DNA from 3 places in the Citrobacter amalonaticus genome. Region 2 is predicted to be linked to each of the others. Evidence: predicted binding sites of a transcription regulator. Region 2 holds the regulator's gene; each other region holds the start of a gene.
The links. The regulator Fur, encoded in region 2, represses iron uptake genes when iron is present. The targets are predictions, from matches to a motif close to ATAATAATGAGAACNACTATCAA.
Positions count from the first base shown of each region.

Region 1: sodA (superoxide dismutase [Mn]) is a predicted target of Fur. The motif match lies at 1,743-1,765, and genes of this name have one in related genera.
Region 3: fhuE (ferric-rhodotorulic acid/ferric-coprogen receptor FhuE) is a predicted target of Fur. The motif match lies at 2,000-2,022, and genes of this name have one in related genera.

Region 1 is NZ_CP014015.2:1,643,300-1,646,582, forward strand. It holds gene kdgT (2-keto-3-deoxygluconate transporter) at 1-856, opposite strand, end outside; gene sodA (superoxide dismutase [Mn]) at 1,050-1,670, opposite strand; gene rhaT (L-rhamnose/proton symporter RhaT) at 1,957-2,991, shown strand; gene rhaR (HTH-type transcriptional activator RhaR) at 2,988-3,283, opposite strand, start outside.
Region 2 is NZ_CP014015.2:3,419,608-3,422,890, forward strand. It holds gene tcuA (FAD-dependent tricarballylate dehydrogenase TcuA) at 1-181, opposite strand, end outside; partial or broken gene tcuR (tricarballylate utilization LysR family transcriptional regulator TcuR) at 279-1,203, opposite strand; gene fur (ferric iron uptake transcriptional regulator) at 1,334-1,780, opposite strand; gene fldA (flavodoxin FldA) at 2,061-2,591, opposite strand; gene ybfE (LexA regulated protein) at 2,741-3,034, opposite strand; gene ybfF (esterase) at 3,163-3,283, opposite strand, start outside.
Region 3 is NZ_CP014015.2:4,009,562-4,012,844, reverse strand. It holds gene fhuE (ferric-rhodotorulic acid/ferric-coprogen receptor FhuE) at 1-1,880, opposite strand, end outside; gene AL479_RS23895 (YoaK family small membrane protein) at 2,350-2,448, shown strand; gene AL479_RS19415 (hypothetical protein) at 3,113-3,283, opposite strand, start outside.

The DNA of each region.
Region 1 (3,283 bases), 1.8 Mb from region 2:
CCGGCGCCATCGGTTTAAACGCGGGCACCATTTCTGCGATCAGTACCGGTGTCGCCACTGCAGCCCCTGCTGAGCTGGAGGCGGCAATCCCTGCTGTACCGTCACCGCCGCCAATCAGTTTATCGGCAATGATCAGTGGGATACCGGTGACGATAATCACCGCCACACCCAGCAGAATACCCAACAGACCGGTCTGTGCGATCACGCTCAGATCGATGGTATTACCCAGCGCAAAGGCGAAGAAGGGGATCAGCGTCTGGACGGCTTTACTGAAGAATTCGCGCAGTTCCGGGTCCAGGTTACCCAGCGTGAAGCCCACCAGGAAAGGCAGCACTGCGCCGACGAACACATGCGGTTCAAACGACGCAATCCCGGCCGTACCGAGGATGATCATCGTCATCAGCGGGCCAGATTCCAGCGACATCAGAACAAATGCCCCGGCCTCTTCTTTGGTGCCGTACTGTTGCATAATGGACGCGTACAGCCCGCCGTTGGTCATGTCCATTGCCGCAACCAGCGCCAGTGTCGACAGCCCGGCAAAGAATCCTGCCTCCACGCCATGTTCAGGAATAATCCGCGAGGCAATCGCCGCCACCACCCACGCCACGGCAATTTTAGTCACCACCAGCGTCCCGGACTTACGCAGGACGGTACCCGTCGCGCTCAGCTTGATGGAGGCCCCCATGCAGAAGAACCACACGGCCAGAATAGGCACCGTGCCGGTGATCATCCCGTTGGTGAATGAGCCAAAATATTTCCCCGCGTCAGGAGAGAACGTGTGACACAACGCGCCCAGGAACAGAGGGACGAGCATCATGCCACCAGGGATTTTTTCTATCGTGCGTTTAATCTGCATTTCCATCACCTTCCGATGTAAAGATGTGTCAACGATAGACATTCAGCACAATAATAAAAGTGATCCCCACCACATAACAAAACAATGTTTCAATTTTTGTGGATCACTGTTTTTGATTCGATTTTGATCACAAAAAAACCCCACCGGCCACGCCGACGGGGTTATATAAACGCGATGTCTTGTTAAATAAGACTTATTTTTTTGCAGCGAAACGCGCAGCCGCTTCGTCCCAGTTCACCACGTTCCAGAACTCTTTAATGTAGTCCGGACGACGGTTCTGGAATTTCAGGTAGTAAGCGTGTTCCCAGACGTCCAGGCCCACAATCGGGAAGCCGGACGCGCCAGAAATCGCTTCGCCCATCAGCGGGGAATCCTGGTTTGCGGTTGAAACGACCGCCAGTTTGTCGCCTTTCAGCACCAGCCAGGCCCAGCCGGAACCGAAACGAGTTGCGGCCGCTTTTTCAAACTCCGCTTTGAAGTTATCAACAGAGCCGAAATCACGTTCGATAGCCGCTTTCAGATCGCCCTGCAGGGTAGTGCCCTTTTTCAGACCTTTCCAGAACAGGCTGTGGTTAGCGTGACCGCCTGCGTTGTTACGCAGAACGGTTTTCTTGTCGGCCGGTACCTGATCCAGTTTAGCGATCAGCTCTTCAGCAGACAGGTTAGCGAATTCAGGCAGACTTTCCAGCGCCGCATTGGCGTTGTTTACATAGGTCTGGTGGTGTTTGGTATGGTGGATTTCCATCGTCTGCTTATCGAAGTGCGGTTCCAGCGCATCATAAGCGTACGGCAGGGATGGCAGTGTATAACTCATAATCATCTCCATTATTGTCGAGCGGCCGGGTGTTAACGCCGCGTAAGCAGTTGGTTCATTATAGTTAATTAAATGATATTGAAAATGATTATCAATGCCGTACTTTTAATAAGGTTATTACATTAACGTCTTTTGCTGATTATGTGAGCCATATCACCCACTTAACCGGGTCTTTGCCAGAAAGGGAAAATCGCGGCAATCGGCAAAAGGTTATACATCTGCGCAATTTTTAAACTCATGACGTCGGAAGGGTAGAAACGACGATAAAAACAATGAGGATGATGTGATGAGTAACGCGATTACGATGGGTATTTTTTGGCATTTGATAGGTGCGGCCAGTGCAGCCTGTTTCTATGCCCCGTTCAAACAAGTGAAACAGTGGTCATGGGAAACCATGTGGTCGGTCGGCGGGATTGTCTCCTGGCTGATCCTTCCGTGGACCATCAGCGCCATGCTACTGCCCGACTTCTGGGCCTACTACCGTTCGTTCAGCCTCTCCACTCTGCTTCCGGTGTTTCTGTTCGGCGCAATGTGGGGCATCGGCAATATTAACTACGGCCTGACCATGCGCTACCTCGGCATGTCGATGGGGATTGGCATTGCCATTGGCATCACGCTGATTGTCGGTACGCTGATGACTCCTATCATCAACGGCAATTTTGATGTGTTGATTAACACCGAAGGCGGGCGTATGACGCTGCTCGGGGTGCTGGTTGCGCTGATTGGCGTCGGGATCGTCACCCGCGCGGGTCAGCTCAAAGAGCGCAAAATGGGCATCAAAGCCGAAGATTTCAACCTGAAAAAAGGGCTGCTGCTGGCGGTAATGTGCGGCATTTTCTCCGCAGGCATGTCGTTTGCGATGAACGCCGCGAAGCCGATGCATGAAGCCGCTGCGGCGCTGGGTGTCGACCCGCTGTATGTCGCCCTGCCAAGCTACGTGGTGATCATGGGCGGCGGCGCGCTGGTCAACCTGGGCTTCTGTTTTATTCGTCTGGCAAAAGTGAAGAACCTGTCGGTAAAAGCCGACTTCTCACTGGCAAAATCGCTTATCATCACCAACGTGCTGTTGTCCGCGCTGGGTGGCCTGATGTGGTATTTGCAGTTCTTTTTCTACGCCTGGGGCCACGCGCGCATTCCGGCGCAATATGACTACATCAGTTGGATGCTGCACATGAGTTTCTACGTGCTGTGCGGCGGTATCGTCGGTCTGGTACTGAAAGAGTGGAACAACGCCGGACGTCGTCCTGTCAGCGTCCTGAGTCTGGGATGCGTGGTGATCATCATCGCCGCCAACATTGTCGGTCTGGGTATGGCAAGCTAATCCGTTGAATTACTGAGATGACGCCACTGACTGGGCGTCATCCCGGTTTCCCGCGTAAACACCACAGAAAAGTAATTACTGTCTTCAAACCCACACTTCATCGAAATCTCACCGATCATCAGACGGCTGTGCTGAAGCAAATATTGCGCATGACAGACACGGACCTGGCGCTGATACTGGTTAATTGTCATTCCGGTCTGGCTACGAAACTGCTGGCGCAGCACGCGTTCACTGCACGCTTCCCGATCGCAGAAGGCATCCAGCGCAAAAGGACGTTCCAGACTGGCGGCCA
Region 2 (3,283 bases):
CAACCAGCACATCCTGTGGCGCATCGTGCATACAGCGTAAATTGCGCGTGTGTTGGGAGTTGCCGCCGCGCCATTCCCGGGGCGCGGCCTCTAACAGCAACACGGAAGCTCCTGCCTCACGGGCGGTTAAGGCGGCACATAACGCGGCATTACCACCGCCAATCACCAGTACATCAACCATCGTCTACTCCATTACCATTTAACTATTTGTTAAATTTGTAATTGAAATGTATACGTACAGGTTGTATGGGCGCTATGGCGGGAAGCTAAAGACCTGTTTAGTGAGCGTAAAGGGTCGCACCCGGCCAACTGCCGGTTTCCACAAGTTCACGCATCACTTTTGTGAGTATCACGCGGGCTGCAAGACCGGCGGGGGTGAGTTCATCGTCAGACAGACTGACCAGAAAATTAGGGCGGCTGAGTATGGGATTATGGACGCCAATCACTCTCAGCGCTTCCCTCTCAAGATGCGAAATGGCAGCACCTGGTTGCAACGTGGCGCCAAGTCCGCTGCGAACGGCGCGCATCAGTAACGTCAGGCCATCAATTTCCGTGGCGATATCCACCTTCAGTCCGTGTTCCTGACAAATGGCCTCCAGTCGGCCGCGCAGTCCGTGGCCCAGGCTTGGCATGATCAGGGGAATATTCGCCAGTTGAGCAGGGGTTATGGTGTCATCCGGAATCGCCGCCAGCAGGTCATGCGTGCCAATCAGAAAAAGTCGCTCTTCGAGAACCGGCCTGGCGCTCCAGCGCAGGATCTTCTCTTTCTGAAAAACAACGGCCAGATCAATCTGACGGGTGTTGATCATCCGTTCCAGATTACCCGACAGGCTTTCCACCACATGCAGGCGAACGTCGGCGTAATGTTCCCGCATGGCATGAATAAACGGCATTCCCAGGACGGAGGCCGTGCTGGGGGCCATACCGACGCTGACGTGTCCGGACAGACGCGCATCGCGCGCGGCCAGAATAGCATCATCAGCATGACGCAACGCCAGCTGTGCCTGCGAGTAAAAGGCCAGACCGGCGGGTTGGCGTTACGCCACGCGAGGTTCGCTGCAACAGACGAATGGCGAGTTCGTTTTCCAGCCGCGTCATCTGCTGGCTGAGCGCGGAGACGCCGATGTCGAGATCGAGCGCCGCGCTGCCCATACTGCCGGTTTCCACAATACGGACAAAATAACGTAGCTGGCGAAGTTCCATTTCGATTCTCCGGACAAGGCAGGGGGAGATTTTACATTAAAGCAACATGCTGTCAGAAGAAAGCGCAGAGTGGCGAATGGCGCGCATAAAAAAAGCCAACCGACAGGTTGGCTTTTCAGAATAGTGCAAATTATTTCGCGTCGTGCGCGTGTTCGTCTTCGCGGCAATCGCCTTCAGCGCAGTGGCCGTACAGATAAAGGCTATGGTTCGTCAGACGAATGCCATGTTTTGCTGCGATCTCACGCTGGCGTGCTTCAATAGAATCATCACTGAATTCGATCACTTTGCCGCAATCGAGGCAAATAAGGTGATCGTGATGATGCTGCTGGGTCAGCTCAAAAACGGATTTGCCGCCTTCAAAATTGTGGCGGGTTACGATCCCGGCGTCATCAAACTGGTTCAGCACGCGATACACGGTCGCCAGACCAATTTCTTCACCCATGTCGATCAGTCGTTTATATAAATCTTCCGCACTGACGTGATGGTTTTCCGGTTCCTGAAGAACTTCCAGAATCTTTAAACGAGGAAGCGTTACTTTCAGGCCAGCCTTCTTTAATGCGGTATTGTTGTCAGTCATGCGGAATCTGTCCTGTTGCTAAACGATTCACTTCATACAAGAAGTGACAGAAATTGCACTCGAGATAATGCGTTTCATTATAGGACTGCCGTGTCTAAATGAAAACTGCAAGCCTCTGGCAAATGTTAATAAATAGTCGGTATTGCCTGGAAATGAGAGCGCCACCTAAAAACTCCCGCACATTGTACAGGGATGGGCAAGAAAGTTACAAATTTGTAGCAATTATTTTGATTGGTTCTGTCTATTGATGCGGCGCAAACATTGTCTGCGCCGCCGTACATCAGGCGTTGATGATCTCGTCGAGGTGCAGTTCTTCAGAAATCTGCTTCACCCATTTTTCCACGCGCTCGGCGGTCAGTTCCGGCTGACGGTCTTCGTCAATCGCCAGACCGACAAAATGGTCGTCATCCGCCAGACCTTTGGAGGCTTCAAAATGATAGCCTGCGGTCGGCCAGTGACCCACGATAGTTGCACCGCGCGGCTCAATGATATCGCGGATCGTGCCTAACGCGTCGCAGAAGTATTCTGCATAATCTTCCTGATCGCCGCAGCCGAACAGTGCGACCAGTTTGCCGTTAAAATCAATGTCTTCGAGGGTAGGGAAGAAGTCATCCCAGTCGCACTGCGCTTCACCGTAGTACCAGGTTGGAATGCCAAGCAGCAGAATGTCGTAGCCTTCGAGATCTTCTTTGCTGCTTTTTGCAATGTCATGCACATCGGCAACGTCTTTACCAAGCTGTTTTTGAATCATTTTTGCGATATTTTCGGTGTTCCCGGTGTCGCTGCCGAAAAAGATGCCAGTGATTGCCATGAGTAAAGTAACCTCTTGAAACTTATTGAAATGGTGGTGGCGAATTGCCCACAGATAAGGGCAATCATAGCAGAACAGTCAGGTATGCGGAAATAGCAAACGCATACGAGTGCACTCCATGCTACATGAAAGTGGGAAATGGGATGATTTCAGGCAAGATCCTGGCCGCGTAGTGCCGCCAGTTGGGCCATCAATATCTCTTCGATCAGTTCACTGCGGCTCATCTCTCGGGATTCCGCCAGCTCATTCAACGCATCAACCGCTTCCGCGTTGAGTTTGAGTTCGACACGCTTAAGACCGCGAACTTTGTCGCGTTTGAGTTGATTACGCTTATTAATGCGCAGCTGTTCATCGCGCGAAAGCGGATTGGTTTTCGGTCGTCCCGGGCGACGCTCGTGCGCGAACAGATCTAGTGTCGTACGGTCCGTTTGTTCTTTGGCCATGATATTGGTGACTTCGGGGAAACAATCAGCCAGGCCTCTGCCCGGATGGATAGCGCGCCATCATACATCAGCGAATGAGGCGCGCCAACGTTCGCACGCGTAATCGCGCACGGACGCTGAGTTTTTAATCAGTTAGCCGTTTCATTAAGATAACGACGGATGGCGCGCAGCACCGCCTCCGGTTTTTCGGCATGCACCCAGTGACCGGCTCCGGCAATGACGTGCGCACGCGCCTGCGGGAACTGCGCC
Region 3 (3,283 bases), 590 kb from region 2:
TCACCAGTTGCATCTTTAGCAACATAACGTGTAGCACCGAATGTTAACTTCAGATTATCCGTTATCGCTCCATTGATTTCGAAATCGATACCCCGACTCACAACACCTTTAGCTGCTTTATAAGCATTTTCACTGCTGTTATTGACATAAGTATCACTCAGAATTTGACCAAGATTATCTTGCTCAATGCGGAATACAGACAGACTTGCAGTTATTCTGCTGTTATCCCAGTCCCCTTTTATGCCCGCTTCATAGTCCTTACCGGTTACAGGCTTCAGATAATTCCCCTGTTGATCACGGTAAGTCTGCGGCTGGAAAATAGAGGTATAACTGGTAAATGCCGAATACGTCTCGTTGATGTCGTAAACCAGGCCGCCATAAGGAGTAATGTTATTTTTCTCCATATCAGCGGAAGTGCCATGTGAACTGTAACGGGTATAACGTGCACCAATAATTAAAGCGAGTGGATCAGCAAGTGAGAAACGGGCAGCAGCATAACCCGCATTCTGACGGATAGTATCTTCAGATGATAGTGCCCATGCTGGCCAGTCAGGTTCAGCAACATCACCATTCCAGTTGTTCCAGTCACCAATTTCTTCCGGAGAAAGCATGGAAGAAGAGTAAGTATAACGGTTGCGCTGACGGCTGTAATCAACTCCTGTAACCAACTGATGCTGACGACCAAATAATTCAAATGGGCCAGTGGCATAAGCATCTACAGCAGTCTGTGTGCGCAGGCCTTTATACCAGCCAGCAAAGCCTGGAGCAGCGTTGGTAAAAAGACCGGTGGCCTGGTCCGGATAACCAGAAACATAGAGCAGTTTACTGTCAAAATCTGATTCAACATGTGTTCCATTAAGACGCGCCTGCCAGCCATTGTCAAAGTTGGTGGTCAGGTTCGCGAACACCTTGCGTGACAGAATATTGTAATGCGTCCAGTCCGCTGAAGGGTTATCTCCACGATTGTAATCAATACGGCTGCCGTTGCTGTACCAGGTGGGCAATCCTCCCCATGTCGGCCCGTCGGTATTCCTGCTCTGGTAGTCATAACCCAGGTCCAGCGTGGTGTTGTCGGTAATATCCGCCGCCATGGTCGCGTAGAGGAACTTCTTCCTTTTATGATAGCGATCCACCCAGCTGTCCTGATCCTGGTAACCCGTCACCACGCGGCCACGCAGCGATCCTGACTCATTAAGCGGCCCGGATAAATCAGCAACGTAGCGCTGGTTATCCCAGCTTCCGTAACTTGCTGACAGATTGCCGGCAAAGGTTTTACTGTCGGCTTTTTTACGGATCATGTTAATGGCCGCCCCCGGATTTCCTGTGCCAGTCATCAGTCCCGCTGAGCCACGGACAACATCTATACGCTCATAGATGGCTGAATCACCGTCCGTTTCACCAAAGTTCCACGCGCCCGTCTGGGTGGAGGGGATATCGTCATAGGTATAGTTATTGATGTAAAAGCCGCGTGAGTAAAAGTCCACGCGCTCAGAGTCATTCTGCGAAGCAGAAATTCCTGTAACATTAGCCAGTGCATCGCCGACATCCTGTAAGTCCTGGTCTTTAATTCTCTCCTGGGTCATCACACTGACTGACTGAGGGATATCTCGTTGAGACAGGTTCAGTTTCGTACCCGCCCTTGTGGCTGGCACAGTATATGAGCGGGAACTGTCCACTACCTTTCCGTTACGACCATCTGATATGACAACTATAGATTCTTCGGACCGATTATTATCTTTTTGACTGCTGCTATCAACTGCGTTTGCGTCGTTTACAAAGAGTACATGACTGATGCAATTTATTAATAATGAATAAGAAAATTTCTTCTTTAGTCCTGCGGTGTTACGTTGTTGGTTGCCACATCTTTCTGTGAAAGACATTTTAATACCTCATCATTTATTTTATGTATGCGTATGTATTCCTGTTTTAAGTTCTGTCTCATGAAGTGAGAGCAAGAACCATGCTCATACAGAAGACGTGCGGCACACTGCAAATGCAAATGAGAGTGATTTCCATTACTATTTATGGATGGCATACTTTGCACTGAAGGTGTTGTTATAGAGCAAATGAATATCTGCGTGGTTTAACTTATGAAGAACTATAATTCTTTGATAGAAAATAACAGATGATTTTTTGGATACAAATAATCTGTTATTTTCAAAATGCTATTATTCCAATAACGTAGGCGATTCCTTGTTTTTTCAAACACATATAAAGCATTAAAACATACCAGAACGAAAATACAGAATATCTCCCTAAAATACTATCCCTATTTGAAATGGATTTTCGGTATAGTGCCTGATAACATGAGATAGATTTGAAAGACTCAAACAAAACCACAGGAAAAATATGAGAATAGGAATAGCCTTCCCCATACTGGTCTTTATCGTCGCTGTGACATTCCTTATGTGGTTTGTCGTTGGCGGATACGCAACACCAGGAGCATAAATCGATGGAGTTTCTGTGGCACATGACACTTGCCATCGTGTTTATGACATATCTGATGATGTGGGCTTTACAAAAATAAAAGGACAAAAGTTCGTTTAAAATTGTAGTCATTTATAAGTGATTTAAGAGGGTGGAATGAACACGTTCAGCATAATCGCGATACCATTTTTTGCTTTGTCAGTGGTTCTTCTGACACTTGGTACTACGAGAAAAAATCGGGCATGCTTCATTGTTGGCGGGGTATTCATGGCTTCCAGTGTAGTTAATGCTATTATCGGTATAGCTATGTAATCGACATGAAATTCATCATATTTACCGCCCTGTCATGTGTAACGGTCTGGTACATACTTTGTATCCTGTGGTGTGATTTACCATTGAAGTAAAGGTTAAATATGAGAGAGAGCCTGTTTTTCATTTCAACAGTTGTCATCTCAGTCATTTTCATCTTCATCTGGATCATCTTTTTTGGTCCTGTGAAAGGTGAAGAAAAAACTTACATTCAGGATTCAACTTTTTTTGCCATAGTGGTTATGGGATTACTCTTGCTTGCATTCATCGCTGTTGCAATGATGGTTCTTTTGCTTTGAAAACAATAATTACTGGATATCCCCCCCTTCTCCGAGCCTGAAATATTACATACGGTGCGGTTACGATAACTATTCTTTCACGCACTCTTGCTTGAAACACTTTTTGTTGTGATGCCTGACGCAGCAGATTTCAGTGCCTGATTGAATGCAACTACCGTGACAGGTTTCTTCTCTGCCTTTACCCTATTCGAATGACTCTGGAAAACATAATCATCCGCTGGATATTTTTTCCTGCGTCTTTGTATTAT